Rhodobium gokarnense: one gene and its partners. The protein of the gene in region 2 interacts with the protein of the main gene of each other region in a pairwise test. Links are inferred from orthologs where the notes say so. Each region holds a gene or a part of one and is shown on either strand. Other genes may lie near its edges.

The links.
Region 1: the proteins of M2319_RS09580 (region 2) and M2319_RS15310 interact in binary tests that used the Escherichia coli proteins (3 or more experiments, as listed by UniProt). The link is inferred for Rhodobium gokarnense from one-to-one orthologs.
Region 3: the proteins of M2319_RS09580 (region 2) and M2319_RS09045 interact in binary tests that used the Escherichia coli proteins (3 or more experiments, as listed by UniProt). The link is inferred for Rhodobium gokarnense from one-to-one orthologs.

The regions. Positions count from the first base shown.
Region 1 is NZ_JAOQNS010000008.1:218,378-228,414, forward strand. The notes cover bases 7,145-9,919. They hold M2319_RS15310 (P-II family nitrogen regulator), read right to left. Parts: upstream 8,814-9,919; coding sequence 8,475-8,813; downstream 7,145-8,474. Other genes in these bases: M2319_RS15305 (ammonium transporter), read right to left, coding at 7,145-8,445; tesB (acyl-CoA thioesterase II), read right to left, coding at 9,146-9,919. Also shown: M2319_RS15285 (LuxR family transcriptional regulator), read left to right, coding at 40-762; M2319_RS15290 (acyl-homoserine-lactone synthase), read left to right, coding at 993-1,637; pyc (pyruvate carboxylase), read left to right, coding at 1,871-5,320; xth (exodeoxyribonuclease III), read left to right, coding at 5,670-6,479; more of M2319_RS15305, read right to left, coding at 7,078-7,144; more of tesB, read right to left, coding at 9,920-10,021. UniProt on the Escherichia coli protein: Involved in the regulation of nitrogen metabolism. Regulates the activity of its targets by protein-protein interaction in response to the nitrogen status of the cell.
Region 2 is NZ_JAOQNS010000004.1:414,808-425,068, forward strand. What follows is about bases 5,281-8,279. They hold M2319_RS09580 (two-component system sensor histidine kinase NtrB), read right to left. Parts: upstream 7,349-8,279; coding sequence 6,212-7,348; downstream 5,281-6,211. Other genes in these bases: ntrC (nitrogen regulation protein NR(I)), read right to left, coding at 5,281-6,215; dusB (tRNA dihydrouridine synthase DusB), read right to left, coding at 7,348-8,279. Outside these bases: Trk system potassium transporter TrkA, read right to left, coding at 1-811; nitrogen assimilation response regulator NtrX, read right to left, coding at 953-2,320; M2319_RS09570 (sensor histidine kinase NtrY-like), read right to left, coding at 2,326-4,593; more of ntrC, read right to left, coding at 4,773-5,280; more of dusB, read right to left, coding at 8,280-8,364; M2319_RS09590 (bifunctional 2-C-methyl-D-erythritol 4-phosphate cytidylyltransferase/2-C-methyl-D-erythritol 2,4-cyclodiphosphate synthase), read left to right, coding at 8,544-9,776; M2319_RS09595 (CinA family protein), read left to right, coding at 9,769-10,261.
Region 3 is NZ_JAOQNS010000004.1:299,963-310,062, reverse strand. Bases 1-2,838 are described here. They hold M2319_RS09045 (P-II family nitrogen regulator), read right to left. Parts: upstream 1,670-2,838; coding sequence 1,331-1,669; downstream 1-1,330. Other genes in these bases: M2319_RS09040 (hypothetical protein), read right to left, coding at 2,158-2,394; glnA (type I glutamate--ammonia ligase), read right to left, coding at 1-1,224. Outside these bases: M2319_RS09035 (valine--tRNA ligase), read right to left, coding at 3,142-5,904; M2319_RS09030 (PopZ family protein), read right to left, coding at 6,106-6,855; M2319_RS09025 (TolC family outer membrane protein), read right to left, coding at 7,035-8,396; M2319_RS09020 (protein-L-isoaspartate O-methyltransferase family protein), read right to left, coding at 8,679-9,350; adenosylcobinamide-phosphate synthase CbiB, read left to right, coding at 9,893-10,100. UniProt on the Escherichia coli protein: P-II indirectly controls the transcription of the glutamine synthetase gene (glnA). P-II prevents NR-II-catalyzed conversion of NR-I to NR-I-phosphate, the transcriptional activator of GlnA. When P-II is uridylylated to P-II-UMP, these events are reversed.

The DNA of each region.
Region 1 (10,037 bases), on a different replicon or contig from region 2:
TAGGCGCCTGATAATCCGAATCCAGCCATGCAAAAAACGATGACCGAACTAGACCTTGCCATGAGTTTCGTCGAGGACGTCAAGAAGAAGACGTCGATCGACGATGTGCGCGATCAGTTCGCCAGGACCATCACCGCCTTCGGTTTCAAGTCCTATCTGATCGCCGGCGTGCCCCTGCCCGGCGAACGGCTCGACGATTATCATATGGCCTCCGGCCTGCCGCTGTCGTGGTTCGAGCGCTACATGCAGGAGAACTATGTCGGCGAGGATCCGGTCGTCAAAAGGCTGCGTTCCAGCGCCCAGCCCTTCGTCTGGCGCGATACGCTGAACGACCGCACCACCAACGAGCTCGGCACCAAGATCATGAACGAGGCCCATGAACACGGCCTCGGCGACGGCTTCTGCGTGCCGATCCACGGCGCCGACGGCTTCCAGGCCGGCGTCTCCCTAGGCGCCCCGGACGTCGATCTTTCCGAGCGTCACCGCGGCGCGCTGCATCTCATCTCCATCTACGTCCACAACCAGATTCGCGAGCTCCTGATGCGCGACCGCGTCGAGCTGCCGTCGGTGCGCCTGACGCCGCGTGAGCTGGAATGCCTGAAGTGGACGTCGGCCGGCAAGACGAGCTGGGAAATTTCCAAGATCCTCAACATCTCCCAGCACACGGTGGACTGGTATCTCGGCTCCCTCGGGCGCAAGCTCGGTGCCGTCAACCGAACCCAGGCCGTCGCCGAGGGCTTCCGCCGCGGCTTCCTGCACTAGGCCCCGGCGGGGCCGTCCGCTTCGCCCGATTTCCGCCCAAATCTAAGGGCTGGGGCAGGCCGGCAAAACGCCTTTCGGCCCCGGCCGATCCGCCAGAAATCCCCGGACAACCTGGACCTGCAGGGCGCCGAAAGCGGCCTTCCCTGTAGTTTTGCCAATACGAAAAATTAGGGGCTTGTTAACCTTAACGCGTCGGTCATAGTTAACGCCACCTTAACGGGGGCGTACATATGGCATGCGTAATCGAGGGTCATAAGGCCCATCTCTACCGCGACGAGTTGGAAAAAATTTACCGGCTCCGGCACCAGGTATTCGTCGAAGAGCGGGGCTGGAAAGACCTCTGGAAGCCGGACGGCCGCGAGATCGATCAGTTCGATACGGAAAGCGCGGTGCATATCGCAGCGTTCCGCAACGGCGAGGCGGCCGGCTGTGCCCGCCTGCTTCCGACCGTCGGCCCGCACCTCCTCACCGACGTCTATCCCTGGCTCTGCGAGAGGGGACCGATCCCCCGCGGACCGCACATCATCGAGTGGGGCCGCCACTGCGTCGCCAAGGCCTGGCGCGACGGCGGCCAGCCGAGCCGCGTCGGCGCGGAGCTGATCCTCGGCGTGCTGGAATACTGCCTGCCGCGGGGCATCACCGAATGCACCGGCGAGAGCGATCCGGTCTGGATCTCCGGCTTCCTGCAGCTCGGCTTCGACGTCGATCCGCTCGGCCTGCCGGAGGTCATCGATGACGGCCCGGTGGTCGCGGTGAAGATGACGTTCAGCGACAAGACCCTGGAGACGACCCGCAGCGTCGTCGGTATCCCGCACAGCGTGCTGGAGCCGGATCGCGAGGAAATGCCCGTCGGCGAGCTGCGCCTGCAGCACTGACCGCTTCAGCGCTGACAACAAAAAACGGCGTGGACCCGCTCCGCGCCGTTTTGCGTTGCAGCATTGGCTGGCCGGGATGCCGCCGTCGCTCTTTTCATCACAGCGGCCTGCGTGTACGAATCGGGTACGAAGTTTTCGGGATGGCCCGCGCCGAGACGACGTCTCCTCCCTGTCGTCGCCGCCGGCCGTTTGCCCCGCGCCTGCCACGGCCGGGAGAAAGAGGATATTGCCGAATGCCGATCCAGAAGCTGCTCGTCGCCAACCGGTCCGAAATTGCGATCCGCGTCTTTCGCGCCGCCAATGAGCTGGGGCTGAAGACGGTCGCCGTCTATGCCGACGAGGACAAGCTGGCGCTGCACCGGTTCAAGGCCGACGAGGCCTATCGCATCGGCCAGGGCATGGGCCCCATCGAGGCCTATCTGTCGATCCCGGAAGTGATCCGCGTCGCCAAGGAATCCGGCGCCGATGCCATCCATCCGGGCTACGGCTTTCTCTCCGAGAGCCCCGACTTCGCCGAGGCCTGCGCTGAGGCCAACATCGTCTTCGTCGGCCCGACGCCGGAAACCATGCGCCGGCTCGGCGACAAAATCGCCGCCCGCAACCTGGCGATCAAGGCCGGCGTCCCGGTGATGCCGGCGAGCGAGCCGCTGTCCGACGACATTTCCGAGGCGAAACGGGTCGCCGAAGAGATCGGCTATCCGCTGATGCTGAAGGCCTCCTGGGGCGGCGGCGGCCGCGGCATGCGGGTGATCCGCAACGAGGACGACCTCGCCAGGGAGACCATTGCCGCCAAGCGCGAGGCCAAGGCCGCCTTCGGCCGCGACGAGGTTTATCTGGAAAAGCTGGTGGAGCGAGCGCGCCATGTCGAGGTGCAGCTCCTCGGCGACAGCCACGGCAACATCGTCCACCTCAACGAGCGCGACTGCACCGTGCAGCGGCGCCACCAGAAAGTCGTCGAGCGCGCGCCGGCGCCCTATCTCGACGCCGCCCGCCGTGCCGAACTGACCGGCTACGCGCTCGCCATCGGCCGCGAGGCCGGCTATGTCGGCGCCGGCACGGTCGAGTTCCTGATGGACGCCGATACCGGCGCCTTCTACTTCATCGAGGTCAATCCGCGGGTCCAGGTCGAGCACACGGTGACCGAAGAGGTCACCGGCATCGACATCGTCAAGGCGCAGCTCAAGATCGCCGACGGTGCGGTGATCGGAACGCCCGATTCCGGCGTCCCGGCACAAGCCGACATCGACCTGCACGGCCACGCCCTGCAATGCCGGATCACCACGGAGGATCCGGAGCAGAACTTCATTCCGGACTATGGCCGCATCACCGCCTATCGCGGTGCCACCGGCTTCGGCATCCGGCTCGACGGCGGCACCGCCTATTCCGGCGCCGTCATCACCCGCTTCTATGACCCGCTCCTGGAAAAGGTCACCGCCTGGGCGCCGACGGCCGAAGAGGCGACCGCCCGCATGCACCGCGCCTTGCGCGAGTTCCGCATCCGCGGCGTCGCCACCAACCTGACGTTCCTGGAAAACGTCATCTCCCATCCGCAATTCCAGAACGCGGACTACACCACCCGCTTCATCGACGAGACGCCGGCCCTGTTCTCCCAGGTCTCGCGCCGCGACCGGGCAACGAAGCTCCTCACCTACATCGCCGACGTCACCGTCAACGGCCATCCGGAGACCCGCGACCGGCCGCTGCCGCCGGCCGAGGCGCGCCGGCCCGACATGCCGAAGCCGACCGGAACGCCGCCGGCCGGCACCAAGCAGCGCCTCGATGCCGAAGGGCCGGAGGCGTTTGCCAAATGGATGCGCGGCGAGGAGAAGGTGCTGGTCACCGACACCACTATGCGCGACGCCCACCAGTCGCTGCTCGCCACCCGCATGCGCAGCCACGACATCACCGGCATCGCCGAGACCTACGCCCACGGCCTGCCTGAACTGCTGTCGCTGGAATGCTGGGGCGGGGCGACCTTCGACGTCGCCATGCGGTTCCTGACCGAGGACCCCTGGGAGCGGCTTTCAGCCCTGCGCGAGCGGGTGCCGAACCTCCTCCTGCAGATGCTCCTGCGTGGCTCCAACGGTGTCGGCTACACCAACTATCCGGACAATGTGGTGCGCCATTTCGTCGACCGCGCGGCAAAGTCCGGCGTCGACCTCTTCCGCGTCTTCGACTGCCTCAACTGGGTGGAGAACATGCGCGTCTCCATGGATGCCGTCTGCGAGGCCGGCATGCTGTGTGAGGGCGCCATGTGCTACACCGGCGACATCCTCGATCCCGAGCGGGCCAAGTACGACCTCAAATACTATGTCGGCCTTGCCCGCGAGCTGGAGGATGCCGGCGCCCATATCATCGGCATCAAGGACATGGCCGGCCTCCTGAAGCCGGCGGCCGCCACCGTCCTCGTCAAGGCGCTGCGCGAGGCGACCGACCTGCCGATCCATTTCCACACCCACGACACCTCGGGCATTTCCGCGGCGACCGTCCTTGCCGCGGTCGATGCCGGCGTCGATGCGGTCGACGGGGCGATGGACGCGCTTTCCGGCATGACCTCCCAGCCCTGCCTCGGCTCCATCGTCGAGGCGCTGCGCGGCGGCCCGCGCGATCCCGGCCTCGATGCGGCCAAGATCCGCGAGATCTCGTTCTACTGGGAGGGCGTGCGCAAGCAGTACACGGCGTTCGAGCCGGACCTGCGCTCCGGTGCGTCCGAGGTCTATTTGCACGAAATGCCGGGCGGCCAGTTCACCAACCTGAAGGAACAGGCCCGCTCCCTCGGCCTTGAGCGCAAATGGCACGACGTCGCCCAGACCTATGCCGACGTCAACGACATGTTCGGCGACATCGTCAAGGTGACGCCGACGTCGAAGGTCGTCGGCGACATGGCGCTGATGATGGTCTCCCAGGACCTCACCGTCGACGACGTGATGGATCCGAAGCGCGACGTGGCGTTCCCGGAATCGGTCGTGCAGCTCATGCACGGCGATCTCGGCCAGCCGACCGGCGGCTGGCCGCCGGCGCTGCAGAAGAAGGTGCTGAAGTCGACCGAGCCGGTGACGGTGCGCCCGGGCTCGCTCTTAAAGCCCGCCGACCTCGATGCCGTGCGCAAGGAGGCTGAGGAGGCGATCGGCCGTGAGCTCACCGACAACGAGCTCGCCTCCTACCTGATGTACCCCAAGGTCTTCACCGAATTCGCCAAGGCCGAGGCGCTCTACGGCCCGGTGGCGGTGCTGCCGACGCCGGTCTATTTCTACGGCCTGCCGGCCGGCGAGGAGATCTTCGTCGACCTGGAGCGCGGCAAGACGCTGGTGATCCGCTGCCAGGCGGTCGGCGACGTCGACGACGAGGGCCAGGTGCGGGTGTTCTTCGAGATGAACGGCCAGCCGCGCTACGTCAAGGTGCCGGACCGCGCCCATGGTGCGGGCGATGCCGCCGTGCGCCGCAAGGCCGAGCCCGGCAACGCCGACCATGTGGCGGCCCCGATGCCGGGCGTCGTCTCCACGGTCAACGTCAAGGCCGGCCAGGAGGTCAAGAGCGGCGACATGCTGCTCTCCATCGAGGCGATGAAGATGGAAACGGCGCTCCACGCCGACCGCGACGGCACCGTCGCCGAGGTCGTCGTCCAGCCCGGCATGCAGATCGATGCCAAGGACCTGCTGGTGGTTTTCGAGGCTGCCGTATAAGGCTGAAGCGCTCTAGGCGGTCACATTTAGTTGAGCGGCGCGCGGACGGCACGGCATCGCGCGAGGCTTGACGGGCGTTTCACCCGCACCACCTTCACGGCAAGAAAGGGTCCGTCCGTTCCTTCGGTAAGCCCCCCGTCTCGCCGGGGACGGTTTCCCTTTCGGCGCTGGAATTCCCTCCCAGCGCCATGCGCCATCATCGCGCAGGCGCCCAGCCTCCCCCCGGGGCTGGGCGCTTTCGATTCCGCTCCCCTTTGCCAAGTGCGTTCGCGACGTGGTGCCTTTTGCCGGCCGATTGGGTATCAAGGGAGGCACTTCCCGCCGATTCTCTTTCCGGACACGACGAGCCATGACCGACGCCCTCAAGGTTGCCACCTGGAACATCAACTCCGTGCGCCTGCGCGCGGGCCTGGTCGAACGGCTCCTGACGGAGGAGGCGCCGGACGTCGTCTGCCTGCAGGAGACCAAGTGCCCCGACGCCGCCTTTCCGGAAAAGGGGTTCCGCCAGCTCGGCTACGAGCACATCGCCATGAAGGGCCAGAAGGGCTATCACGGCGTCGCCGTCCTCTCAAAACGGCCGTTTACCGCCGTCGACACCCGTGACTTCTGCGAAAAGGGCGATGCCCGCCACCTCGCCGTGACGCTCCCCTTTGCCGGCGCCGACGTCGTCATCCACAATTTCTATGTCCCCTCCGGCGGCGACGAGCCGGACCCCGCGGTCAACGACAAGTTCGCCCACAAGCTCGACTTCCTCGCCGAGATGAAGGATTGGCTGAGGGGGGAGGAGACCGCCCGCCCGGCGATCCTCGTCGGCGATCTCAATGTGGCGCCGCTCGAAGAGGACGTCTGGTCCCACAAGCAGCTCCTGAAGGTCGTCAGCCACACCCCGGTGGAGACCGACCTCCTGAAGGAGGTGCAGGCCGCCGGCGGCTGGGTCGACGTCATGCGCAAGACCGTGCCGGAGACGGAAAAGCTCTACACCTGGTGGAGCTACCGGGCGCGCGACTGGCAGACCTCCAATCGCGGCCGCCGGCTCGACCATGTCTGGGCGACGCCCGCCCTTGCCCCGGCCTACCGCGACATGCGGGTGGTGGCCGACGCCAGGGGCTGGGAAAAGCCGTCCGACCACGTACCGGTGATCGCCCGCTTCGAGGGGTAGGCTCCGCTCCCGCAAGCGCCCGGATTCCCGCGCCGCGAGAATTTTTTCGAACGCCAAGAAAAAAGCCCGGACCGTGCGAAACGGTCCGGGTAGTTATGAAGCCCACCGACAGAGCGGTCACGGCTTGGGAGAGATGAACGCTGACCGCAAGGGAACCCGGGCGGTCTCCGGGACGGCGCCACCGGCAATCACGGTGGTCACAAAAGCAAACTGCCGGATTCTTCGGCAAACGCGCCGGGAATCCTGATACCTCGCATTTCTACTCACAAGTTCCGTGCCAACCGCGTCGGGCGCGCTGAAACCCCTGGAAATGCGGGGAAACTCGGAACTGCTCGCATTCTACGTTGACTGCTGGAACCGGCCCGGCGGCGGGTTTGTGCCGTCTGGGCGGGCAAATGCCTGTTTTTCGACCTCGGTTCCGAGGCAGTTCCAGCGGCCCGATTTGCGGGGCGCAGCGGGCCGTGCCGGGCGCCGGCGTCGACGGTGTGCCGTTCAGATAATTGCGCCGCAACGAGGGCCTCATGCCAACGCACAAAAAAAGCGCCGGGGGAAAAATCCCCCGGCGCCTGATGTCGTGGTGTCGGTTTCGGGCGGGGCGTCAGACGCGCTGGCTGCCCGTGCCGAATTCCGGATAGGCTTCGACGCCGATCTCCGCCTTGTCGAGGCCGGCATATTCTTCCTCGGCCGAGACGCGGATGCCGATGACCATCTTCAGGATGACCCAGGCGACGAGCGAGACGACGAAGGCGAACACGCCGTAGGCGACGATGCCGATGGCCTGGACGGCGAAGCTGGCGTCGCCATTGGTGATCGGAACCGCGATGGTGCCCCAGATACCGGCCAGAAGGTGGACCGGAATGGCGCCGACCACGTCGTCGATCTTCAGCTTGTCGAGCAGCGGCACGGCGAAGACGACGATGACGGCACCGACGCCACCGATGATGATCGCCATCAGCGGGCTCGGCGTCAGCGGTTCGGCGGTGATCGAGACGAGGCCGGCCAGGGCGCCGTTGAGGGCCATGGTGATGTCGACCTTGCCGTAGAGGATCTGGGTCAGGATGATCGCGACGACGACACCGCCGGCCGCGGCCAGGTTGGTGTTGGCGAAGATGCGCGACACGTCGGCGGCGTCCGAGGCGGTGCCGAGGGCGAGCTGCGAGCCGCCGTTAAAGCCGAACCAGCCGAGCCACAGGATGAAGGTGCCGAGCGTGGCGAGCGGCATGGACGAACCCGGAAGAGCGTTCACTTCGCCGTTCGTGCCGTACTTGCCCGAACGCGCGCCGAGGATGAGCGCACCGGCGAGAGCGGCCCAGCCGCCGACGGAGTGCACGAGGGTCGAACCGGCGAAGTCCTGGAAGCCCATCTGGTCGAGCCAGCCCGCGCCCCACTTCCACGAACCGGCGAGCGGATAGATGATGCCGGTCAGAAGGACGGTGAAGATCAGGAACGGCCACAGCTTGATGCGCTCGGCAAGGGTGCCGGAGACGATCGAGGCGGTGGTGGCGCAGAACACCATCTGGAAGAACCAGTCGGACGGCACCGAATAGCCGCCGTCGGCTGTCGAGCCCGCGCCGGCCGCTGGCCAGGAATAGGGCATCGGGGTGCCGAACCAGCCGCCATTGGCGGCAACGTCGGTGTACATCAGCGCATAGCCGACGACCCAGTACATGATGCCGGCGATCGCATAGAGCGCGATGTTCTTCAGCAACTGCATCGAGACGTTCTTGGAGCGGACGAGACCGGCTTCCAGCATCGCGAAGCCGGCCGCCATCCACATCACCAGGAAGCCCATGGAGAGGAACAGGAAGGTGTTGAAGATGTATTGGGCCTCGGCGGAAAGCGTGCCGGAGCCGGCGGGCGCGGCCGCCGGCGCGGTCGTTGCCGCGTCCTGGGCCAGCGCCGGGTCGGCAAATGCCGCCAGCGCCGTAAGCGCAGTCACAGTGGAGAAGATGGAAAGGGGTTTCATGGTTGTCTCCTGGATATGATACGCGACGCTTACAGCGCGGCTGCGTCCGCTTCGCCCGTCCGGATGCGGACGGCCTTGACGAGATCAACGACAAAGATCTTGCCGTCACCGATCTGCCCGGTCTTGGCAGCGCCGACGATCGCGTCGACCGCCGCATCGGCGCGGTCGGCCGGCACGGCGACTTCGATCTTCAGTTTCGGAAGGAAGTTCACCGCGTATTCCGCGCCACGGTAGATCTCCGTGTGGCCCTTCTGACGCCCGTAGCCCTTGACCTCGGTGACGGTGAGCCCCTCGATGCCGATGCTCGTCAGTGCGTTGCGCACCTCCTCGAGCTTGAACGGCTTGATGATGGCCATAACGATTTTCATGTGCGGCTCTCCCGCTCGCTTTGCCCGCCGTCGACTCTCACGACGGACTTCGTTGCCTTGAGACCGGCCCCAAGGACCGGACTCCGTTTACTGGGGACGACCGGAAGGGTTTGTTGCCTCCAAGACCGGTCGCGACCGCGCGGCTACTTTCAAGCCGTGTGCCAAAGGGGAAAAACCGCCAAGAATCAACGGTCTGTTAAGAATTGGCGCAATTTTGCGCGTATCCAGCGCGTATCCGCTGCCCAAAAATCATGCAAAAATGGAAAAATGCACAAGGAAGATGCGAATTCGCGCGCCAATGCCCAAATCCGAATCGCTCACCATGTCGGGTGTCAGCCGGCGATCCGCAAGAGGCCTTCCTGGACGACGCTGGCGACGAGCGTGCCGTCGCGCGTGAACACCAGCCCGCGCCCGAGCCCGCGCCCGGCCGACGTGTTCGGCCCGTCCTGGGCGTAGAGCAGCCAGTCGTCGGCCCGGAACGGCCGGTGGAACCAGATCGCGTGGTCGAGGCTCGCCGGCTGCAGGTCCTTGTCGAAGACGGATCGGCCGTGGGCGAACAGGGCGGTGTCGAGGAGCGTCATGTCCGAGGCATAGCCGAGCGCGCAGTCGTGGATGTCCTGGTCGTCCGGCAGGGGGCCGGTGGCGCGGATCCAGACATGCTGGACCGGCGGGAACTTCTCACGGCTGTGGTAGTGGGCGAGGTTGACCGGCCTGAGCTCCAGCGGCCGCTCCCGCTCCCAGTAACGGCGCACATTTTCCGGCCCGTTTTCCAGAAAATAGTCGCGCATCTCCGCCTCGCCCGGCAGGTCCTCCGGCATCGGCACCTCGGGCATGGCGACGTGGTGGTCGAGCCCGTCCTCGCGGACCTGGAACGAGGCGGCCATGGAAAAGATCGCCCGTCCGTGCTGGATGGCGACCACGCGCCTCGTTGTGAACGAGCGGCCGTCGCGGATGCGGTCGACCTCGTAGACGATCGGCACGCTCGGATCGCCGGGCCTCAGGAAATAGCCGTGCATGGAATGCACCGGCCGGCCGACGACGGTGCGCGCGGCGGCGACCAGCGCCTGGCCGACGACCTGGCCCCCGAAAACGCGCTGCCAGCCGACCTGCGGGCTCATGCCACGGAACAGGTTGTGTTCGATGCGCTCAAGATCGAGTATCGACAGAAGCGTTTCGACGGCGGTCGACATGGCGGCGGTCCGGATTATGTTTCGATGCGGGCGG
Region 2 (10,261 bases):
CGCGCTCGCGCGAGGCCTCGATGATCTTGACCTTGGAGCCGGCGTGGCGCTGTTCCAGGGCCTTGGCGACGTAGAGCCCGATATTGCCGCCGCCGGCGACCACCACCCGGTTCGCCTCCGGTTCCTCGTGGCCGAAGATGCCGAGTGTCCGCGCCACCTGCTCGCGGCGCGCGGCGACATAGACGAGGTCGCCTTCCAGCATGGCGTCGTTGATATGCGGCACGAACAGGGTGTTGCCGCGGAAGATGCCGACGACGACGGCGCCGAGATCGGGAAACAGCTCGGTGAGCTGGCGAATCGGCGTGTCGACGATCGGGCAGTCCGGCTCGCAGACGACGCCGACGACGACGACCTTGTCGTCGGCAAAGCGCACGGTCTCCACAGCGCCCGGCAGGGCGAGGCGCCGCAGCACCATCTCGCCGACCTCGATCTCCGGCGAGATGATGACGTCGATCGGCATGTGGTCGCGGGAGAACAGGTCCTGCCAGTGCGGCTGCAGATAGCTCTGGGCGCGCACCCGGGCGACCTTGGTCGGCACCGCGAACAGCGAGTGCGCGACCTGGCAGGCGACCATGTTGACCTCGTCGTAGAGGGTGACGGCGATGATCATGTCGGCCTGGTCGGCGCCGGCCTGGGACAACACGTCCGGATGGGCGCCGTGGCCGACGAAGCCGCGCACGTCGAGCGCCTCGCGGATGCGGTTGATCAGTTCGGGCGAGGAATCGATGACGGTGACGTCGTTCTGCTCGGCCGCGAGCTTTTCGGCGATGCCGTAGCCGACCTGGCCGGCTCCGCAGACAATGACTCTCATGGGGTTGCGACTCTCATGGACGGCGCCTTTCGCGCTTTTTGCTCCTGCCCTTTTAGCGGGTTAAAGGGGCGCACGAAACAGCGCAGGAACAGGAAAGCGACAACGCCGGGCGGGCCGCGCGGTTCCGCGGGGCCCCGATCGTCAGCCGAGGCCGAGGGATTTCAGCTTGCGGTGCAGGGCCGATCTCTCCATGCCGACGAATTCCGCGGTGCGCGAGATGTTGCCGCCGAAACGGTCGATCTGGGCCTTCAGGTAGTCGCGCTCGAAGGCCTCGCGGGCGTTCCTCAGCGACATGGCGAGGAGATGCTCGCCGCCGGCGCTCGACGACAGCGAGGGCAGCATGGAGCCGACCTCGGCCGGCAGGAGGTCGGCGGTGATCGTCGCCTCCGGGTCGCCGCGGGTCAGGATCATCAGCCGCTCCACATTGTTGCGGAGCTGGCGGATGTTGCCGGGCCAGTCATGGGCCTGCAGGACGGCCATGGCGTCGTCGCCGATGCGCCGCTTCGGCAGGCCCGTCGCCACCGAGATCTGCTCCATGAAGAAGTCGACGAGGCCGGGGATGTCCTCGCGCCGCTCCGACAGGGACGGCACCCGGAGCGGCACCACGCCGAGCCGGTGGAACAGGTCCTCGCGGAACCGGCCTTCGGCGATCTCGGCCTCCAGGTTACGGGCGCTGGAGGAAATGATGCGCACGTCGACATGGACCTTGGTGCCGCCATTGACGCGCTGGAACTTCTGGTCGACCAGCACGCGCAGGATCTTGCTCTGGGTCTCGCCGGGCATGTCGGCAATTTCATCAAGGTACAGCGTGCCGCCATGGGCCTCTTCGAGCGCGCCGACCTTGCGCTGGGCGCCGCCTTCGGCCTCGATGCCGAACAGCTCCTCCTCCATGCGCTCCGGCGTGATGGTGGCCGCGTTGAGCACCACGAAGGGACCGGCCGCGCGGGCCGAGCGATTGTGGATGGTGCGCGCCACCAGCTCCTTGCCGGAGCCGGACGGGCCGGTGATCAGGATGCGGCTGTTGGTCGGCGCGACGCGCTCGATGGTCTGGCCGAGCTGGTTGATGACGGAGGAATCGCCGACGAGCTGCAGCGCATCGCCGGAGCGCTGGCGCAGGTCCCTCACCTCACGCTTCAGCTTGGAGGCTTCCAGCGCGCGTTCCGCGATCAGCACCAGCCGGTCGGCCTTGAACGGCTTTTCGATATAGTCGTAGGCGCCGCGCTTGATGGCGGAGACGGCGGTCTCGATGTTGCCGTGGCCGGAGATCATCACCACCGGCAGTTCCGGATGCTGGGCCTTGATCTCGTCGAGGAGGCCGAGGCCGTCGAGGCGGCTGCCCTGCAGCCAGATGTCGAGGAAGGCGAGCGAGGGCCGGCGGTCGCCGATCGCGGCAAGGGCGCCGTCGGCGTCCGCCGCGGTGCGGGTCGCGTGTCCCTCGTCCTCCAGGATGCCGGCGACGAGGTCGCGGATGTCCGTTTCGTCGTCAACGATGAGAATATCGCTGGCCATTGTGGTTATGCTCCCTCGGTCAGGCTTTCGGCGGCATCGGACGCGGCCGCGCCGCCGCCATTGACCAACAGTGTGAGACGGACCATGGCGCCGCTGCCGCCTTCGGCAACGGCCGGCGCGTCGCGCAACTCGATGCGCCCGCCATGTTCCTCGACGATCTTGCCGACGATGGCGAGGCCGAGGCCGGTGCCCTTCTCGCGCGTCGTCATGTAAGGCTCAAGCAACCGCTGGCGGTTTTCCTTCGGCCAGCCGATGCCGTTGTCGATGACGTCGATGACGAAGCGCCCCCCCTCGCGGTGGACCCGCACGTGGATGTGGCCCTCGCGTTCGTCCACGGCGATTGCGGCCTCCACGGCCTCCGTGGCGTTCTTGACGACATTGCCGACGGCCTGGCCGATCAGCCGGTGGTCGAAGCGGCCGATCATCGGCTGCTCCTCGAATTCGGTGGTGAACTCCACGTCCTGGCGGCCGACGCCGACGAGGAACACAGCCTCGCTGACGGTGTCGGTGAGGTCGCGCTCCTCCATCACCGCCTTCGGCATGCGGGCGAAGGACGAGAACTCGTCGACCATGCGGCCGATGTCGCCGACCTGGCGCACGATGGTGTCGATGCACTGGTCGAACACGGTGCGGTCGTCCTCGATCTGCTTGCCGTAGCGGCGCTTGATGCGTTCGGCGGAAAGCTGGATCGGCGTCAGCGGGTTCTTGATCTCGTGGGCGATGCGGCGGGCGACGTCGGCCCAGGCGGTGGAGCGCTGGGCGGCGACGAGGTCGGTGATGTCGTCGAAGGTCAGCACCAGGCCGTGGTCGCGGCCGGCGGACTGCTCGCTGGTGGCCTGGACGGAGAACGTGCGCTCGCGGCCGTCGCGCACCAGCACGACCTCCTCGGTGCGGTTGCCGCTGGCCGCGGCGTGGGCGGCCGGGACGATGCCGGAGAATTCCGGCACGGCCTCGTCGATCGGCCGGCCGACCAGTTCGTCGAAGGAGAGCGCCAGCAGGTGCTGGGCGGAGTTGTTGGCGAGCGAGATGCGGCTGTCCTCGTCGATGCCGAGGACGCCGGCGGTCACGCCGGCCAGAACCGCCTCGGTGAAGCGGCGACGGCGGTCGATCTGGTCGTTGGCCGCGAGCAGCTCGCCGCGCTGGCTGCGAAGCTGCTTCATCATGGTGTTGAAGGTGTTGCCGAGCCGGAAGAGGTCCCCTTCCCGGCGCCCGATGGCGACCTCCACGTCCATGTTGCCGCGCGAGACCTGGTCGGCGGCGCCGATCAGCCGGCGGATCGGCGTCACCAGACGGTTGGCGAAGCCGAGGCCGATCCAGATGGCGGAGAGCAGCAGCACCAGGGTCATGCCCACATAGATCATGCCGAAGGCGACCTGGACGCCGAACCGGCTCTCTTCCAGGCGGGCATATTCGGACGCCTTCTCCTTGGTGACACTCAGATACTCGACGACGCGGCTGTCCAGCGCCCGGGCGATGTAGAGATAGGTGTCGACATAGCCGGTCAGCTTCATGACGCCGCCGACGAGGTTCGACGGCCCCGGCGCGATCAGCACCGGCTCGCCGTCCTCGGCGCGCTCCAGCACGCCCTTCGGCGGCATCAGCATCTTCACGTCGGGATCGATGATGGCGCTGGTGATGATGCTGCCGTCGGAGCCGAGGAGATAGGCGGCCGGGATCTGGCGCAGCGTGAGCTGGGTCTTGAGGAACAGGTCGAAGCGCAGCGGCTCCTCGTCATAGAGCGGCTTGGCGCGGGAAAAGTCCGAGGCCATGGCGATGAGGTCGGAGCGCAGCACCCGCGTGTGTTCCTGCACATAGGCGTTGGCGACGGTGACCGCGTTGGAGACGATCTGGCGGGTGCGGTCCTGGAACCAGCGGTCGAGGCCGACATCTAGGGTGATCAGGGCGATGATGGCGACGATGATCGCCGGGATCGCCGCGATCAGGCTGAACAGCGTGACGATGCGCACATGCAGGCGCGCCGCGGCGCGGCCGCGCTGGCGGGCGAGCAGCAGGCTGCGGGCTTCCAGCGCGATGGTGACCAGCAGGATGACGACGAGGATGCCGTTGATGACCATCGCCGCCCGGATCACTTCCGGCGTCGGGTTGATGGGCGACAGGCCGGTCAGGACGATGAACGAAATGGTCGCCGCGAACAGCGCCACCACCACGGTGATGAGGCCGATGCGCCGGACCAGGCGGCGTCCGTCGCCGCCCGAGCCGGTGCGCTGGTCGGTCTGTCTGGAAGCGTCCGATGGGGTGGCCGAAGAGGTCATGCGCGGCAGAAGGCCCGTGGCAGTCGTCGGTGAAGGCGGGTCCGATGATTCCGGAAAGTCGCAATCCTACAACAATGTTGCGAAAATGCGACAGAAGCGGGGCAGAAAACTTTACCGGCGCGCATGCGAACGCCCCCGGGCGGCCGAAGCCGCCCGGTTACGCCCTCGCCTGAGGCGTCTTAGCGCATGCCGCGATAGACCTGGATTTCCAGGTCGCGGATCTTCTTGCGCAAGGTGTTGCGATTGAGGCCGAGGAGATCGGCGGCGCGGATCTGGTTGCCTCTGGTCGCGGCGAGCGCCGCCGTGATCAGCGGCTGCTCGATTTCCCGCAGAATCCGCTGGTAGAGCCCGGCCGGTGGCAATTCGTCGCCGAACTGGGAGAAGTATTTGGCCAGGTGCCGCTCGACGGCGACGGTGAGCGACTCGCTCTCCTGGGCCGGCTCCGGCAGCGGCTCGGCGAACGGGCGCTCCAGCTCCGCCTCGATGTGCTCCTTGTTGATGACCTCGTCGGGGCAGAGGGCGGCGAGCCGGCGGATCAGGTTTTCCAGCTCGCGGATGTTGCCCGGCCAGCGGTAACGGCGCAGCGCCTCAAGGGCGGCAGCATCGATCTGCTTGGCCGGCAGACCCTCGCGGGACGCCTGCAGGAAGAAGTGCCGGACGAGGTCGCCGATGTCCTCGGTGCGCTCGCGAAGGGGCGGCAACCGGATGGGGACGACGTTGAGGCGGAAGAACAGGTCCTCGCGGAACAGGCCCTGGTCGATGAGCTGGCGCAGGTCCTTGTTGGTGGCGGCGACGATGCGCACGTCGGTCTTGATCGGCGTGCGGCCGCCGACGGTGGTGTATTCGCCCTGCTGCAGGACGCGCAGCAGCCGCGTCTGGGCGTCCATCGGCATGTCGCCGATCTCGTCGAGGAACAGCGTGCCGCTCTCGGCCTGCTCGAAGCGGCCGACGGAGCGGGTCTGGGCGCCGGTAAAGGAGCCCTTCTCGTGGCCGAACAGTTCCGATTCGATGAGGTCGCGCGGGATGGCGGCCATGTTGATGGCGACGAACGGGCCGTTGCGGCGCTTGCCGTAGTCGTGCAGGGCGCGGGCGACCAGTTCCTTGCCGGTGCCCGATTCGCCGGAGATCAGCACCGTCAGGTCGGTGTGCATGAGGCGCGCGAGCACCCGGTAGATGTCCTGCATGGCCGGCGAGCGGCCGACCAGCGGGATGTTCTCGCCGCCCTCCTCCTCGTCGCCGACCCGCTGCTCGCGGCGCGGCTCGGACAGGGCGCGGCCGACGATGGAGATCAGCTCCTTCAGGTCGAAGGGCTTGGGCAGGTATTCGTAGGCGCCCTTCTCGGAGGCCCGGATCGCCGTCATGAAGGTGTTCTGCGCGCTCATGACGACGATCGGCAGGTCCGGCCGGATGCGCTTGATGCGCGGCAGGAGATCGAAGGCGTTCTCGTCCGGCATCACCACGTCGGTGATGACGAGATCGCCGTCGCCCTCGTTGATCCAGCGCCACAGCGTGCCGGCATTGGAGGTCAGGCGGACGTCGTAGCCGGAGCGCGACAGGGCCTGGTTGAGGACGGTGCGGATTGCCGAATCGTCATCGGCGACGAGGATTCTTCCCTGCGTCATTGGGTGTCTCCGGCGTCGCCCGCGGTGGCGGGCGTAAAGGCTGGCAGGAGGATGCGGAAGACGGTCATGCCCGATTTCATGTCACATTCTATGACGCCGCCATGGTCGCCGACGATCTTGGCGACGAGGGCAAGGCCGAGGCCGGTGCCGTTGGTCTTGGTGGTGACGAACGGGTCGAACAGATGCGGCAAGAGATCTTCGGAGACGCCGGGGCCGTTGTCCTTGACGCAGAATTCCAGCGGCAGGCTGACCTTTTCCGCGCTGCCCGGGACGGACAGCCGGATGCCCGGCCGGAACGCGGTCGACAGCTCGATCTCGCCGTCGGGCCGGTCCTTGACCGCCTCGCAGGCGTTCTTGATGAGGTTGAGGAAGACCTGGATGAGCTGGTCGGAATTGGCCCAGACCGGCGGCAGCGACGGGTCGTAGTCCTCGCGGATCGTGACGTCCCGGGCAAAGCCGGTGGTGGCGACCCGCTTCACCCGGTCGAGCACGACATGGATGTTGACCGGCGCGCGCTCCACCGGGCGCTCGTCGGAAAAGACGTCCATGCGGTCGACGAGCTTGACGATGCGGTCGGCCTCGGCGGTGATGAGCTGGGTCAGCGCCCGGTCCTCGTCGCCGACGGACTGCTCCAGGAGTTGGGCGGCGCCGCGGATGCCCGACAGCGGGTTCTTGATCTCGTGGGCGAGCATGGACGCAAGGCCCATGACCGAACGGGCGGCGCCGCGATGGGTGAGCTGCCGGTCGATCTTGTCGGCCATGGAGCGTTCCTGCAGCATGACGACGGTGCCGGGCTGGCGATTTATCAGCGGTGCGGCATGGATGTCGACGATGCGCTCCGAGCCGATGCGGGGCGAGGAAATGTCGACCCGGTAGCCGTTGACCGGGGTGCCCCGGCGCACGACTTCGTCGATCAGCGCCAGCACCGGGCTGCCGAAGGGCACGAAATAGGACAGGCCATGCTTGCGCAGGCTGGAAAGGCTCGCCTGGAAAAAGGACTGGGCCGAATCGTTCGCCGTGATGATGCTCATGTCCTCGTCGACGAGCAGCACCGGATGCGGCAGGGCGTTGATGATGGCGGTCGCCTGCACTTCGCTGGCACCGTTGGCGGAGGCGTTCTTGCGGTTCAGCATCAGGCGGCATCCCGTCGTTCGGCCGCGTCGAACCAGCACGTCAGCAGCGCGCGCACGCTGTCGGGGTTCTCTGCAGTCAGAATGTCCCTGCGCAGGGCTTTTGCGTCGGCGTCGCTGCGCGGGCTGGCGTCCATGTACCAGGCAAGATGCTTGCGGGCGGCGCGAAGGCCGAGGTCGACGCCGTAGTGGTCGAGGATGCCCTCATAGTGTTCGGCGACGATCACCGCGATCTCGTCATTGGCCGGCTCGGCCGGGGCGACGCCGGTCGAAAGATACCGTGCAACGGCGCCGGGGAACCAGGGGCGCCCATAGGCGCCGCGCCCGATCATGATGCCGTCGGCGCCGGACTGGCTGAGCATTTCGGCGGCATCTTCGAAGCTTTCGCAGTCGCCATTGGCGATGACGGGAATGGAGACGGCCTGCTTGACCGCGGCAATGGCCTTCCAGTCGGCCCTGCCCTTGTAGAACTGGCAGCGCGTGCGGCCATGGACGGTGACGAGGGCAACGCCGGCCTTTTCGGCGCGCCGTGCAAGCTCCGGCGCGTTGAGATTCTCGTCGTCCCAGCCTAGGCGCATCTTGACGGTGACAGGCACTTTGACCGCGCCGACCACGGCCTCGATCAGCCGCGTTGCGTGTTCGAGATCGCGCATCAGGGCCGAGCCGGCATAGCCGGTCGTCACGCGCTTGGACGGGCAGCCCATATTGATGTCGAGGAGGTCGGCGCCGGCGGCTTCCAGGCGGCGGGCGCTTTCGGCGAGTGCCGTCGCCTCGCGCCCGGCAAGCTGTACCGCGTGGGGGGCGACGCCGGCCGATTCGGCGCGCAAATGGGCCTCCTCACCGCCGGTGATCAGTTCGTTGCTTGCCACCATTTCCGAAATCACCAGACCCGCGCCGAAGCGATGCGCCAGCCGCCGGAACGGCGCATCGGTAATGCCCGCCATCGGCGCCAGGAATACGGCATTTTTCAGCCGCAGATCACCGATCGTGGGAGCGTGGTTCCACACGGTCCGTCGCATGCTTTTGCTCACTTCATAGGCAGATATACGGGCTGCACTGATATTAGTCAATGCGACGCCTTGACGGCGTGACGATGCGCGGCATTCCTGCAACATATGCGCCCGCCGCCGCATCGTGATATGGAACGATCACATAGCAAATTAATGGCCCCGAACCACTCACATTTTCCGTGTCGCCCATGAAAATCGACGAAAACACGACGGTCGCCGTCCTGCTGGTTGCCGCCGGACGCGGATCGCGGGCCGCCACCGCCTCCGACACCAGCCCCAAACAATATCGCACAATTGGTGGCGTTTCGGTTATCGCCCGCTCGATCAAGGTGTTCCAGGACCATCCGCGCGTCGGGCCGGTCGTTGCCGTCATCCACCGGGACGACGGCGCGGCCTTCACAGAGGCGACCGGCGAGGCCGGCCGGGACGTTGCGACCGTTCCGGGCGGCGCCACGCGACAGGCCTCGGTGCTGTGCGGGCTGGAGCACCTTGCGTCCCTCCCCGCCCCGCCGGACATCGTCCTCATCCACGACGCCGTGCGCCCGTTCGTCGCCCCGTCGGTGATCGACGACGTCATCCTGGCGCTTGGCGACAGCGAGGGCGCGATCGCCGCCCTGCCCGCCATCGAGACGCTAAAGACCGAGACCGAGAACGGGCATATCGCCAAAACCGTGCCGCGGGCCGGCGTCTGGTCGGCGCAGACGCCCCAGGGCTTCCATTTCGCGCCGATCCTTGCCGCCCATCGCGCCGCCGCCGAATCGGAGCGCTCCGACTTCACCGACGACGCTGCGGTGGCCGAATGGTACGGTGCGGCCGTGCGGCTCGTCGCCGGCAACCGCGACAACGTCAAGCTGACAACGGCGGGAGACCTCGCCAGCGCCGACCGGAGACTGAAGATGGAAGCGCTGATGCACATGGCCGACATAAGGGTCGGCTCCGGCTTCGACGTCCATGCCTTCGTGGAGGGCTCCGAAGTCATCCTCGGCGGCGTCGCGATCCCGCACGACAAGCGCCTCAGCGGCCATTCGGACGCGGACGTCGCCATGCATGCCGTGACCGACGCGCTCTTCGGCGCGCTCGGCGACGGCGATATCGGCAGCCACTTCCCGCCCTCCGAGCCGGAATGGAAGGGAGCGGCCTCAAGAATCTTCCTGGAAAAGGCGGTCTCGCTCGTTCAGGAACGTGGCGGCGGCATCGCCCATATCGACGTGACGATCATCTGCGAGGCGCCGAAGATCGGCCCGCACCGGGACGCGATCAGGGAGAGCCTGGCCGCACTCTGCGGCCTTGCCGTGGAGCGGGTCTCGGTGAAGGCGACGACGACGGAGAAGCTCGGCTTCACCGGCCGCAAGGAAGGCATCGCCGCCCAGGCGACCGCCACCATTCGCCTGCCCTTCGACGACGGTGCCGCCGATGGCTGACGACGACCTCAAGGCGCTCGCAGCCACCGTACTTCAGGCGTGCCGCGCCAAGGGCCTGATGGCGGCGACGGCCGAGAGCTGCACCGGCGGGCTGATCGCCGCCATGCTGACGGAGGTCGCCGGCTCGTCGGATGTGGTGGAGCGCGGCTTCGTCACCTATTCCAACGAGGCCAAGACCGAAATGCTCGGCGTTCCGGCTGACCTCATCGAGGCCCAGGGCGCCGTCAGCGAAGCGGTGGCGCGGGCGATGGCGGAGGGAGCGATCGCGCACTCCCGCGCCGATATCGCCGTTGCCGTTACCGGCGTTGCCGGGCCCGGTGGCGGCTCGCCGGAAAAGCCGGTCGGCCTCGTCCACCTGGCGGCAAGCCGGCGGGGCGGCCAAACAGTGCATCTGGAGCGGCGCTACGGCGACATCGGCCGCGCCGAGGTGCGCGCCGCGACCGTCGTCGATGCCTTGTTGCTGATCGAGAAGCTGGCCGTCGGCG
Region 3 (10,100 bases), 110 kb from region 2 along the record:
GATGTCCTTCAGCTCCTCCGGCGGCAGGTCATAGAGGTTCTTATCCATGGCGTCGCCCGGATGAATCTTGTTCTTGATGCCGTCGAGGCCGGCCATCAGCATGGCGGCGAAGGCCAGATACGGGTTGGCAGCCGGATCCGGGAAGCGGACCTCGATGCGCTTCGCCTTCGGCGAGGTCGCGAACGGAATGCGGCAGGAGGCCGAGCGGTTGCGGGCCGAATAGGCCAAGAGCACCGGCGCCTCATAGCCCGGGACCAGACGCTTGTAGGAGTTGGTCGACGGGTTGGTGAAGGCGTTGAGCGCCTTGGCGTGCTTCAGGATGCCGCCGATGTAGAACAGGCAATCCTCGGAGAGGTCGGCATACTGGTTGCCGGCGAACACCGGGGCGCCGTCCTTCCAGATCGACTGGTGGCAGTGCATGCCCGTGCCGTTGTCGCCGAACACCGGCTTCGGCATGAAGGTCGCGGTCTTGCCGTAGGCATGGGCGACCTGATGCACGACGTATTTGTACATCTGCATCTTGTCGGCGTTCATGGTCAGCGTGTCGAACATGATGCCGAGCTCGTGCTGGGCGGCACCGACCTCGTGGTGGTGCTTTTCGGTCTTGATGCCCATGTCGGCCATCACCGAGATCATCTCGGAGCGCATGTCCTGGGCGCTGTCGACCGGCGGCACCGGGAAGTAGCCGCCCTTGGTGCGCGGACGGTGGCCGAGGTTGCCGGCGTCGTATTCGGTGCCGGAGTTGATCGGCAGCTCGCCGGAATCGATGATGAAGCCGGTGTCATAGGGATCGCGCGAGAAGCGGACGTCGTCAAAGACGAAGAACTCGGCTTCCGGGCCGAAGAAGACGGTGTCGCCGATGCCGGTGGACTTCAGGTAGGCCTCGGCCTTCTTGGCCGTGGAGCGCGGATCGCGGTTGTAGTCCTCGCCGGTGGACGGCTCCAGGATGTCGCAGAAGATAGCGAGCGTCGACTGGCCGAAGAAGGGATCCATATGCGCGGTGGCCGGATCCGGCATCAGGCACATGTCGGACTCGTTGATGGCCTTCCAGCCGGCGATCGACGACCCGTCGAACATGGTGCCGTCGGCGAACATGTCTTCGTCGACCATGCCCGAATCGATGGTCAGGTGCTGCATCTTGCCGCGCGGATCGGAGAACCGCAGGTCAACAAATTTGATGTCTTCGTCCTTGATCTTCTTAAGGACGTCGCTGGCAGTGCTCATCTGCTACATTCCTTCACGTGTTGGATTGGTCTTGTCTGGTCCCGTGCAAAAATTGTCGGCGGGGACCGGTCAGTTGAGAAAACAGGCGGGTGGCGCGAGCGGTATCCTAGACCGCTTCGAGGCCGGTTTCACCTGTTCTGATGCGGATAGCCTGTTCGACCTGCGAGACGAAAATCTTGCCGTCACCGATCCGCCCGGTCTGGGCGGCGCCGCGAATGGCCTCGACGGCCTTGTCCACCAGATCGTCGGCAAGGACGATCTCCACCTTCACCTTCGGCAGGAAGTCCACCACATATTCCGCGCCCCGGTAGAGCTCGGTGTGGCCCTTCTGCCGGCCAAACCCCTTGGCCTCGATTACCGTGATGCCCTGCAGGCCGACATCCTGCAGCGCTTCCTTCACCTCGTCGAGCTTGAAGGGTTTGATAATTGCTTCGATCTTCTTCATCGCCTCCGCCTTTTCCCACATCCCTTAATCGTCGCCGCGGCCGTGAGTGGGGAAACCCCGGCGCGATCGCCCCCGTCCTAGCACGCGGCATGCCAATTCGAAAAACCCTGCCTACGCAAAAAACCCCCGGCAATCCGCCGCATTGAGCGGCGTTCCGGTACCGGAGGGAGCACTGCTGATGGCCAAATTTGTTGCAGTTGCCGAATTGTTAGTCAAACCCATTCGGCAGCGCGGTGAAGCCGACGGTACGCGCGCCAGCATGGAGCCCGCGACAGGCATGACCGCGGCTTCGTCAAAGGCAATGCCGATGGCGCCATGGCCAACAATGAAAGAAAAAAACGGGACTGCCGGACCGGCGCAGTGCCGGTCCAGTCTTTGCCGCCTATTGTGGTTATAGCCCGTCCTAAAAACGCGGAACCGGCTTACACAGCAGGCAGCTATGCAGGCGCGGTCAGGAACGACGGCACGCGGCCGATGACCACCTTGCCTCAGTTGTTCTCCGGATCGGTCTCGGCTTGAAAAGCCAGAATGGTGGCCTTGACCATGCCGTAGAGGCTCGGAACTCCGACCAGGATACCTAGGGCTATCGTCGGCACCATCGCCAGCCCGAAGAGGCTAGATATCCCCCAAACCACAGCGGCAGCGACAACGGCAATCTCGGTGGCTAGGAAGGCAGAGACGGAGATGAAGCCCAATAGGCTCCAGAAATTGATGACACGTTTCATTGGAAATCCTGTGCGCCCCATCGGGCGCAATGAGAACGGCGGCCATACAGACAGCCGAACAGGCAGGCGCGCAGAGCATTAGGTGCGCCAATTGCTTTTTCCGATGATGTCGGGTCTTCAGGCAAACAGCGGCGGCGGTCTCGCCCGGTGACGGGAAGAAGCGCTGGAAGAAATGCGCTTTTCGGGAAATGCGGGTGCACGCGTCGATTTCGACAGCTGCGTCGACGGAACGAACGACCCTACGGGAGGCGTTACCGCACTTCCCAAGCCGTTTTCGCTTGCCGCATCCCCGTCGCGGGGCAATGCCTCGACGTGAATGACTGCTTGCCGGAGGATCGCAAAAACCTCGTGCGGTCCTTCCTGGGCAAGATTGGCTTCGTCGAGGGCCGATACATTCGGCGGACAATAGTGAGCGTCCAACCCTAGCCAGAAAGCTGCCAAGAGCAGGAAGCAGGCTCGCTCGAATGAGACCGACTTCATTGAAGACTGATCCGCGAAATGTCGCCGATTTCTACAACGGATCAAGGTGTGTGGCGAGATGAATTATCTTGCTTACGACGCCTCTCGACGAACGCCATTTCGATGAGGTCGATGCTGAAAGGGCTTCGTCCGAGGCTCTCAAAACCCCCCAGCGAAGATCCCTTTTTCAATGCTCATCCCGTTCCAAAGTCTCCTCTGTCGGAGACGTCGAATCGGACACGCAGCCGACCGTCGCTTCACAATCGATTTATCGATCTTCGATGTGCTCTATGGCCCCAGTCGACCCCGCGCCTCGGCCATCTTGGCGCGAAGCTGGACGAATTCCTCGCGCTTTTCGCGCTCGCCCTCGACCACCTCTTCCGGCGCCTTGGCCAGGAACTGCTCGTTGCCGAGCTTCTTGTCGATGCGGGTGATATCGCCGTCGATCTTCTTCAGTTCCTTGTCGAGCCGGGCCCGCTCCGCATTGAGGTCGACGACGCCGGCAAGCGGCAGGCAGAGCGTCGCCGCGCCGATGACGATCTGCGCGGACTCTTCCGGCGCGGTATCGGCAAAGGTCAGGTCGTCGACGCGCGCGAGCCGCTCGATCGCCGGCAGATGGGTGTCGAACCGGGCCTTGAGTGCCTCATCCGCGCCGAGCACCACCAGCGACGTCCGGGCGCCGGCGGGCACGTTCATTTCCGCCCGCACCGAGCGCACGGCCGAGATCACGTCGACCAGCCAGTTGAGCTCGTCGGCGGCGTCCGCATCGGCAAAGTCGAGGTGGGGCCAGGCCGTATGGATCAGCATGCCGTCCCGCGCCGGGCCGTCCTCGCCGGTGCGTTGCCACAGCTCTTCCGTCACGAACGGCATGAACGGATGCAAGAGCACCAGGATACGGTCGATGGCCCAGGCGGCGGTCGCCCGGACCTCGTCCTTGGCCGCCCCGTCGGGGCCCGTCAGGATCGGCTTGGCGAGCTCCAGATACCAGTCGCAGAAGGTGTTCCAGACGAAGCGGTAGAGCGAGCCGGCCGCCTCGTTGAACTTGTAGGTCTCAAGCCCGTCGCGAACAGCACCGGCGCAGCGCGCCGTTTCGGTCGCGATCCAGCGGTTGACCGGCTCCCTGGCCGTCGCCGGATCGAAGCCGGGCACCCGGACGCAGCCGTTCATTTCCGCAAAGCGGGTGGCGTTCCACAGCTTGGTGGCGAAGTTGCGATAGCCGGCGACCCGCGTCGGTGCCAGCTTGATGTCGCGCCCTTGCGCGGCCATCGCGGCGAGCGTGAAGCGCAGGGCGTCGGCACCGTATTCGTCGATCAGCTCGAGCGGATCGATGACGTTGCCCTTCGACTTCGACATCTTCTGACCCTTCTCGTCGCGGACCAGGGCGTGGATGTAGACGGTGTGGAAGGGTTCTTCATCCATAAAGTGAAGACCCATCATCATCATCCTGGCAACCCAGAAGAAAATGATGTCGAAGGCAGTGATCAGAACGTCTGTCTGGTAGTAGCGCTGCAGCTCCGGCGTCTGGTCCGGCCAGCCGAGCGTTGAGAACGGCCAGAGCGCGGAGGAGAACCAGGTGTCGAGCACGTCCTCGTCACGGGTGAGTTCCACGTCCTTGCCGTAGTGCGCGCGGGCGGCAGTGAGCGCCGCCTCCTCGCTCTCTTCCACGAAGGTGGCGCCGTCCGGCCCGTACCAGGCCGGGATCTGGTGGCCCCACCAGAGCTGGCGCGAGATGCACCAGGGCTGGATGTTCTCCATCCACTCGAAATAGGTCTTTTCCCAGGTCTTCGGGACGAACTCCGTGCGCCCCTCGCGGACCGAGGCGATGGCGGGCTTGGCGAGCGTTGCCGCGTCCACATACCACTGGTCGGTCAGATACGGCTCGATCGGCACGCCGCCGCGATCGCCATGCGGAACCATATGCGTGTGGTCCTCGATGTGGTCGAGGAGACCGGCGGCGTCCATGCGCTCGACGATGACCTTGCGGGCATTGAAGCGGTCGACGCCGTGCAGCTTCAGTGTTTCAGCAAGCTCGGCGCTCTCTTCCAGTCCGGCGAGGAAATCGTCGTTGCCCTCAAGCGCCAGATTGGCCTCGATGTCGAGGATGTTGATCTGGGCCAGGTCGTGGCGCTTGCCGACCTCGAAGTCGTTGAAATCGTGCGCCGGCGTGATCTTGACCGCGCCGGAGCCCGCCTCCGGGTCGGCATGGTGGTCGCCAACGATCGGAATGCGCCGGCCGGTGAGCGGCAGGATCGCGTTCCTGCCGATCAGATCCTTGTAGCGCGGGTCCTCCGGGTGGACGGCAACGGCCGTGTCGCCGAGCATGGTCTCCGGCCGGGTCGTCGCCACGACGATGTAGTCGCGGGTCTCGAAGGCGGTCGGGGCGCCCTCCTCGTTCCAGGCGACCGGCGCCTCGTAGGTGGCGCCGCCCTCCAGCGGATAGCGCAGGTGCCAGAGATGGCCCTTCATCTCGATCTGCTGGACTTCCAGGTCCGAGATCGCCGTGTGCAGCTTCGGGTCCCAGTTGACCAGCCGCTTGTCCTTGTAGATGAGGCCGTCCTTGTAGAGCGCGACGAACACCTTGAGGACGGCCTTCGACAGGCCCACGTCCATGGTGAAGCGCTCGCGGCTCCAGTCGCAGGAGGCACCGAGGCGTTTTAGCTGGTTGATGATGGTGCCGCCGGAATGGGCCTTCCATTCCCAGACCCGCTCCACGAATTTCTCGCGGCCGAGGCTGCGGCGGTCCGGCTCCTGGCGCTCCAAGAGCTGGCGCTCGACCACCATCTGGGTGGCGATGCCGGCATGGTCGGTGCCCGGCTGCCACAAGACGTCCTTGCCGCGCATGCGCTCAAAGCGGATCAGCACGTCCTGGAGGGTGTTGTTGAGGGCGTGGCCCATATGCAGCGAGCCGGTGACGTTCGGCGGCGGAATGACGATGCAATAGGTGTCGTCCTTGCCCCGCGGTCCGGCGCCGGCGCGAAAGGCGCCCGTGTCTTCCCAGAGGTCGTAGATGCGCGACTCGATCGAGGCCGCGTCATAGGTTTTGTCGAGCATGAAATCCGGTCCGCGAAGAAGGTCCCTTGCCGCAAGGCCCTGACATTGCCGCAAGGCACTGGCATTGCTGCAAGTCGCTGGTAAAGCGAATGGGCGGGGCGAAGTCAACCGCCCCGCCCATGCGTTCGCGTCGCGGCAGGCCTTCACGTGGCAAACCGCAGCACCAATCCATGCGGGCACGGCCCGCCGGAATGCGCCGGATCAGCGGCCGCGCGAGACCCGTTCGATCTCCTGGCGCACGAGCCGCTCGACCAGCGCCGGCAGATTGTCGTCGAGCCAGGTCTTCAGCATCGGCCGCAGCATCTCGCCGACCAGATCCTCCAGCGTGCGGGCATTGTTGGACAGGATCGTGTGGGCCAGGTTGCCGAAGGCGGCGGAAACCGCCGCATCGGAGGTCGGCGACAGCAGCGGCTCGTCCGGCGCCTCGGCGCGCGCGGCAGAGGCGAAGGCCGCAAGGTCCGGCTGCGGTTCCGGCTCGGGTTCCGGTTCCGGCTCGACCTCAGGCTCCGGCTCTTCCTCGGCCTCGAACTCGGCGAATTCCACGTCGAAGCCGCCGTCGTCCGTCTCCACCAGGTCCTCGGTCAGGTCGAGGACATCGGTTTCCGGCTCAGGTTCGGGCTCCGGCTCAGGTTCCGGTTCGGGCTCCGGCTCTGGTTCAGGTGTCGTGGGGGCATCGAACAGCGCGTCGAGATCGTCCTGGGAAAGCTCGGTCTCCGGCTCCGGCTCTGGTTCCGGCTCGGGCTCCGGTTCCGGAGTGGGCGTGTCGAACAGGGCGTCGAGGTCATCCTGGGAAAGGTCGGCGTCGGGCTCCAGGTCGGGCTCCGGCGGCGGTGCCTCGGCAACGGGCGCGTCGCCGGGCGCAGGAGCGCTCTCGTCGTCGGAAATGATCCGGCGTATCGACGCCAGGATCTCCTCCATCGACGGCTCTTGGTCCTGATTGACTTTGGCCATATGCCCGCTCGCTCCCGCGTTACTCTTTCCACTTACCCACCGATGCTTTCGGCGATTCGGTCAACCCACACTATAGACGCCGCACCGGCGGTAAGGAATCCCGCCGGCCGGACGGCCCACATGTATTCACCGGAATTCTTTGTTGTGGAAAAGCGCCCTTTACGGGCCCCGCGGCGGGCTCAGCGGCCGTCCGGGGTGCGCAGGCCGAACCACTTGTCCTCGACCTTTTCGAAGTGCGCCTCGGGATTGTAGGCCGTGACCTGGAGGCCGAGGCTTTCCGCCTTGAGGCGGCCGATCGTCGACAGCAGCGTGTAGGCGGCGACCACCTTGTTGCGCTCCGCGGTGACCAGCGAGACGCGGGCGTTGATCAGCTCGCGCTGGGCGTCGAGCACGTCGAGCGTCGTGCGCTGGCCCACTTTCTGCTCCTCGATGACGCCGTCAAGGGCGAGCTGGTTGGCCGCGACCGCCGCCCGGCCGGCGATGATGGAGGCCATGGCCGCCTGCAACTGGCCCCAGGAGGCGATGATGTTGGACTGCACGAGGTCGCGGTTGACGTCGAGCTGGATACGGGCAACGCCGAGCTCTTCCTTGGCCTGGCGCACCCGCGCCGAAACGCCGCCGCCCTGGTAGAGCGGCACCCGGACGCGGGCGTAGACGGAGGCGGTGTCGACGCGGCCGTCGAAGCTGGAGGACGGCTGCCACTGGCGGCTGAGATTGCCCTCCAGCGTCATCGTCGGCAGCATTTCCGCCTCGACCACCTTCACCGCATAGAGCGCGGCATCGATGTTCATCTCGCTGGCGCGGATCGCCGGATGCTCGGCGCGGCCGATCTGCACCGCGCCGTCGACGGACCTCGGCAGCGTGCCGTAGACCTTGGTGCGGCCGACGAGCCGCTGCGGCTTGATGCCGATGATCTGCTGGAACACCGCCCGGCTGGTGGTCAGGTTGGCGCGCGCAAGGTTCAGCTCCGAGCGGGCGCTGGCGGCGCGGGCCTGCGCCTGGGAGACGTCGGTGCGGGTGCCCTCGCCGACCTCGAAGCGGTCGCGCGAGGCCCCGACCTGCTCGTCGAGGAATTCCAGGTCGCGCTCGCGAAGCTGCACGATGGCGCCGTCGCGGATGACGTCCATATAGGCGGTGACCGCGTCCAGCAGCACCTGCTGCTCGGTGTTCTTCAGCGACTCGCGCTGGGCCAGCACCGCCGCCTCGGCCTGCTTGACGCTGTTGCGGGTGCGAAAGCCCTGGAAGATCGGCTGCACGATCTGCAGCGCCACGGTCGAGGGATTGTAGTGCGAGGAATAGTGCGGCAGGCCGTTGCCCGGCGACGTCGACCAGCTCGACACATGGCCGCGTTCCAGCGACGCGGTCGCCGTCGGCCGGCCCGTCGACTTGGCGATCGGCACGCCCTCGTCGGTGACCCGGAGCTGGGCCCGCGCCTGGTTCAACGTCGGATTGTTGTTATAGGCCTCCGCCAGCGCCTGCATCAGGGTCTGGGCCCGCGCGCCCTGGCCGACGCAAATTGCGACGCCAAGGGTCAGAACCAATGTCAGGGTGGCCGTTTTTACGCGCAACACGGAAGCGAACCTCACGCAGACTCATTCAGCCGGGGCAAAAGCACCGCCTTCTGCCCCTTCGTCTGTCTTCGAAAGCACAATAATGAAAAGCCGCAGTACCCGAAACAGGCACCTTAAGGGCATCTTAAGAAATCGTCAGCTGTGCGGCTAAAGGGCAACAGGTCGATTCGCCACGGGCCACAACCGGGCGTCCCGGCAGCGTTCGGCCTGTGGAAAGGCCGGGAAAACCGCCAATAGCGGCGCCGGTCCGGCTCAGAACGTGAATTCCGGCTCTTTCTCGAACCCCGGCAGCGACCGCAACGCCAGATTGAACCCGAGCCGGCCGCTGACGTCGTCGTCGGAGCGGGTATAGACGATCGCCTTGCCGGCAAGGCCATGGCCCTCCACGGCGACGAGCCGGCCGTCATCCTTCAACTGGTCGAGCAATCCGTCGGGCAGTTTTTCCACGGCGCCGTCGACCAGGATGACGTCATAGGGCCCCTCGCCCGGCCATCCGGCCTGGAGCGGCCCGACGACGACGGCGGCATTGTCGATGCCGAGCTCGTCCAGCGTCTTGCCGGCCTCTTTCGCCAGTTCCTCGTCGCATTCCAGCGCGACGACGGCGCTGACCATCTTCGCCAGCACGGCAGCGCCATAGCCGCCGCCGGCACCGACCAGAAGCGCGACGTCGTCGGCCCCGGGCGCAACGAGCTGCACCAGCCGGGCGAACGGCGCCGGCCGCGTCAGATAGCGCGCCGGCTCGCCGGCATCGGCGTCCTTCAGAAGGATGTCTTCGTCGATATAGGCGAGCGAGCGCTGGGCCGCCGGCACGAAATCCTCGCGCGGCACCTCGCCCATCGCCGCCAGCACCCCGTAATGGGTGACGTTGCTGGTACGAAGCTGGCTGTCGACCATCTTCCTGCGCGCTGTGGTGAAATCGACCATCTCGGGTCCCCGCCGCTTGCCGGAGCCGCCGGCCCTGTCGGCCGTCTCCGTCGCCTCAACCGACCGCCCGGAGGAAAAGATGCCGCAGCGCCCCGTTCCGGCGATCCGGCCGTTGCCGGCCGTGCCCGATTGATTAGCCCCGCCAACGGCCGCTGGCAAGAAGAAGCCGCAATCGCGCCGGCGACGATGCCGTCCGGCCATTTGCCGCATCGCCCGCAACGGACGCGTTTCGTCACCTTGTGAGTTTTTGCGATTGAGGTCGGACGGAAGCTTTGATAATGACGCTGCTACCATTGCTGTTTCACGAACGTGTGAACGCGACGGCCACGTGGCGGAGTGGTGACGCAGCGGACTGCAAATCCGTATACCCCGGTTCGATTCCGGGCGTGGCCTCCAAATTTCCCTTCCGATTGTTCCAGACCCTGTCCGATTGCCCGGCGCTGATGACGCGCGCATCCGGACTGCGGGTTTTTCCGCTTTTGCCAAACCTGCCGATGCTCTAACCAAGGCGCCGTGACGTCAGCTTCGGCCCAGAAATCCCGATGTTTCCGGAAACCCTCGCAGCCCTTCTCCTTGCCCTCATCATCGATGCGCTGGTCGGCGATCCCGATCCGGTGTGGCGCCGACTGTCCCATCCGGTCGTGCTGTTCGGCCACCTGATCGATGTTCTGGACCGCAAGCTCAACCTGGAAGACGCCGCAGACGGTCGCCGGCGCGGTGGCGGCGTCCTCACCGTCGTCGTTCTTCTTA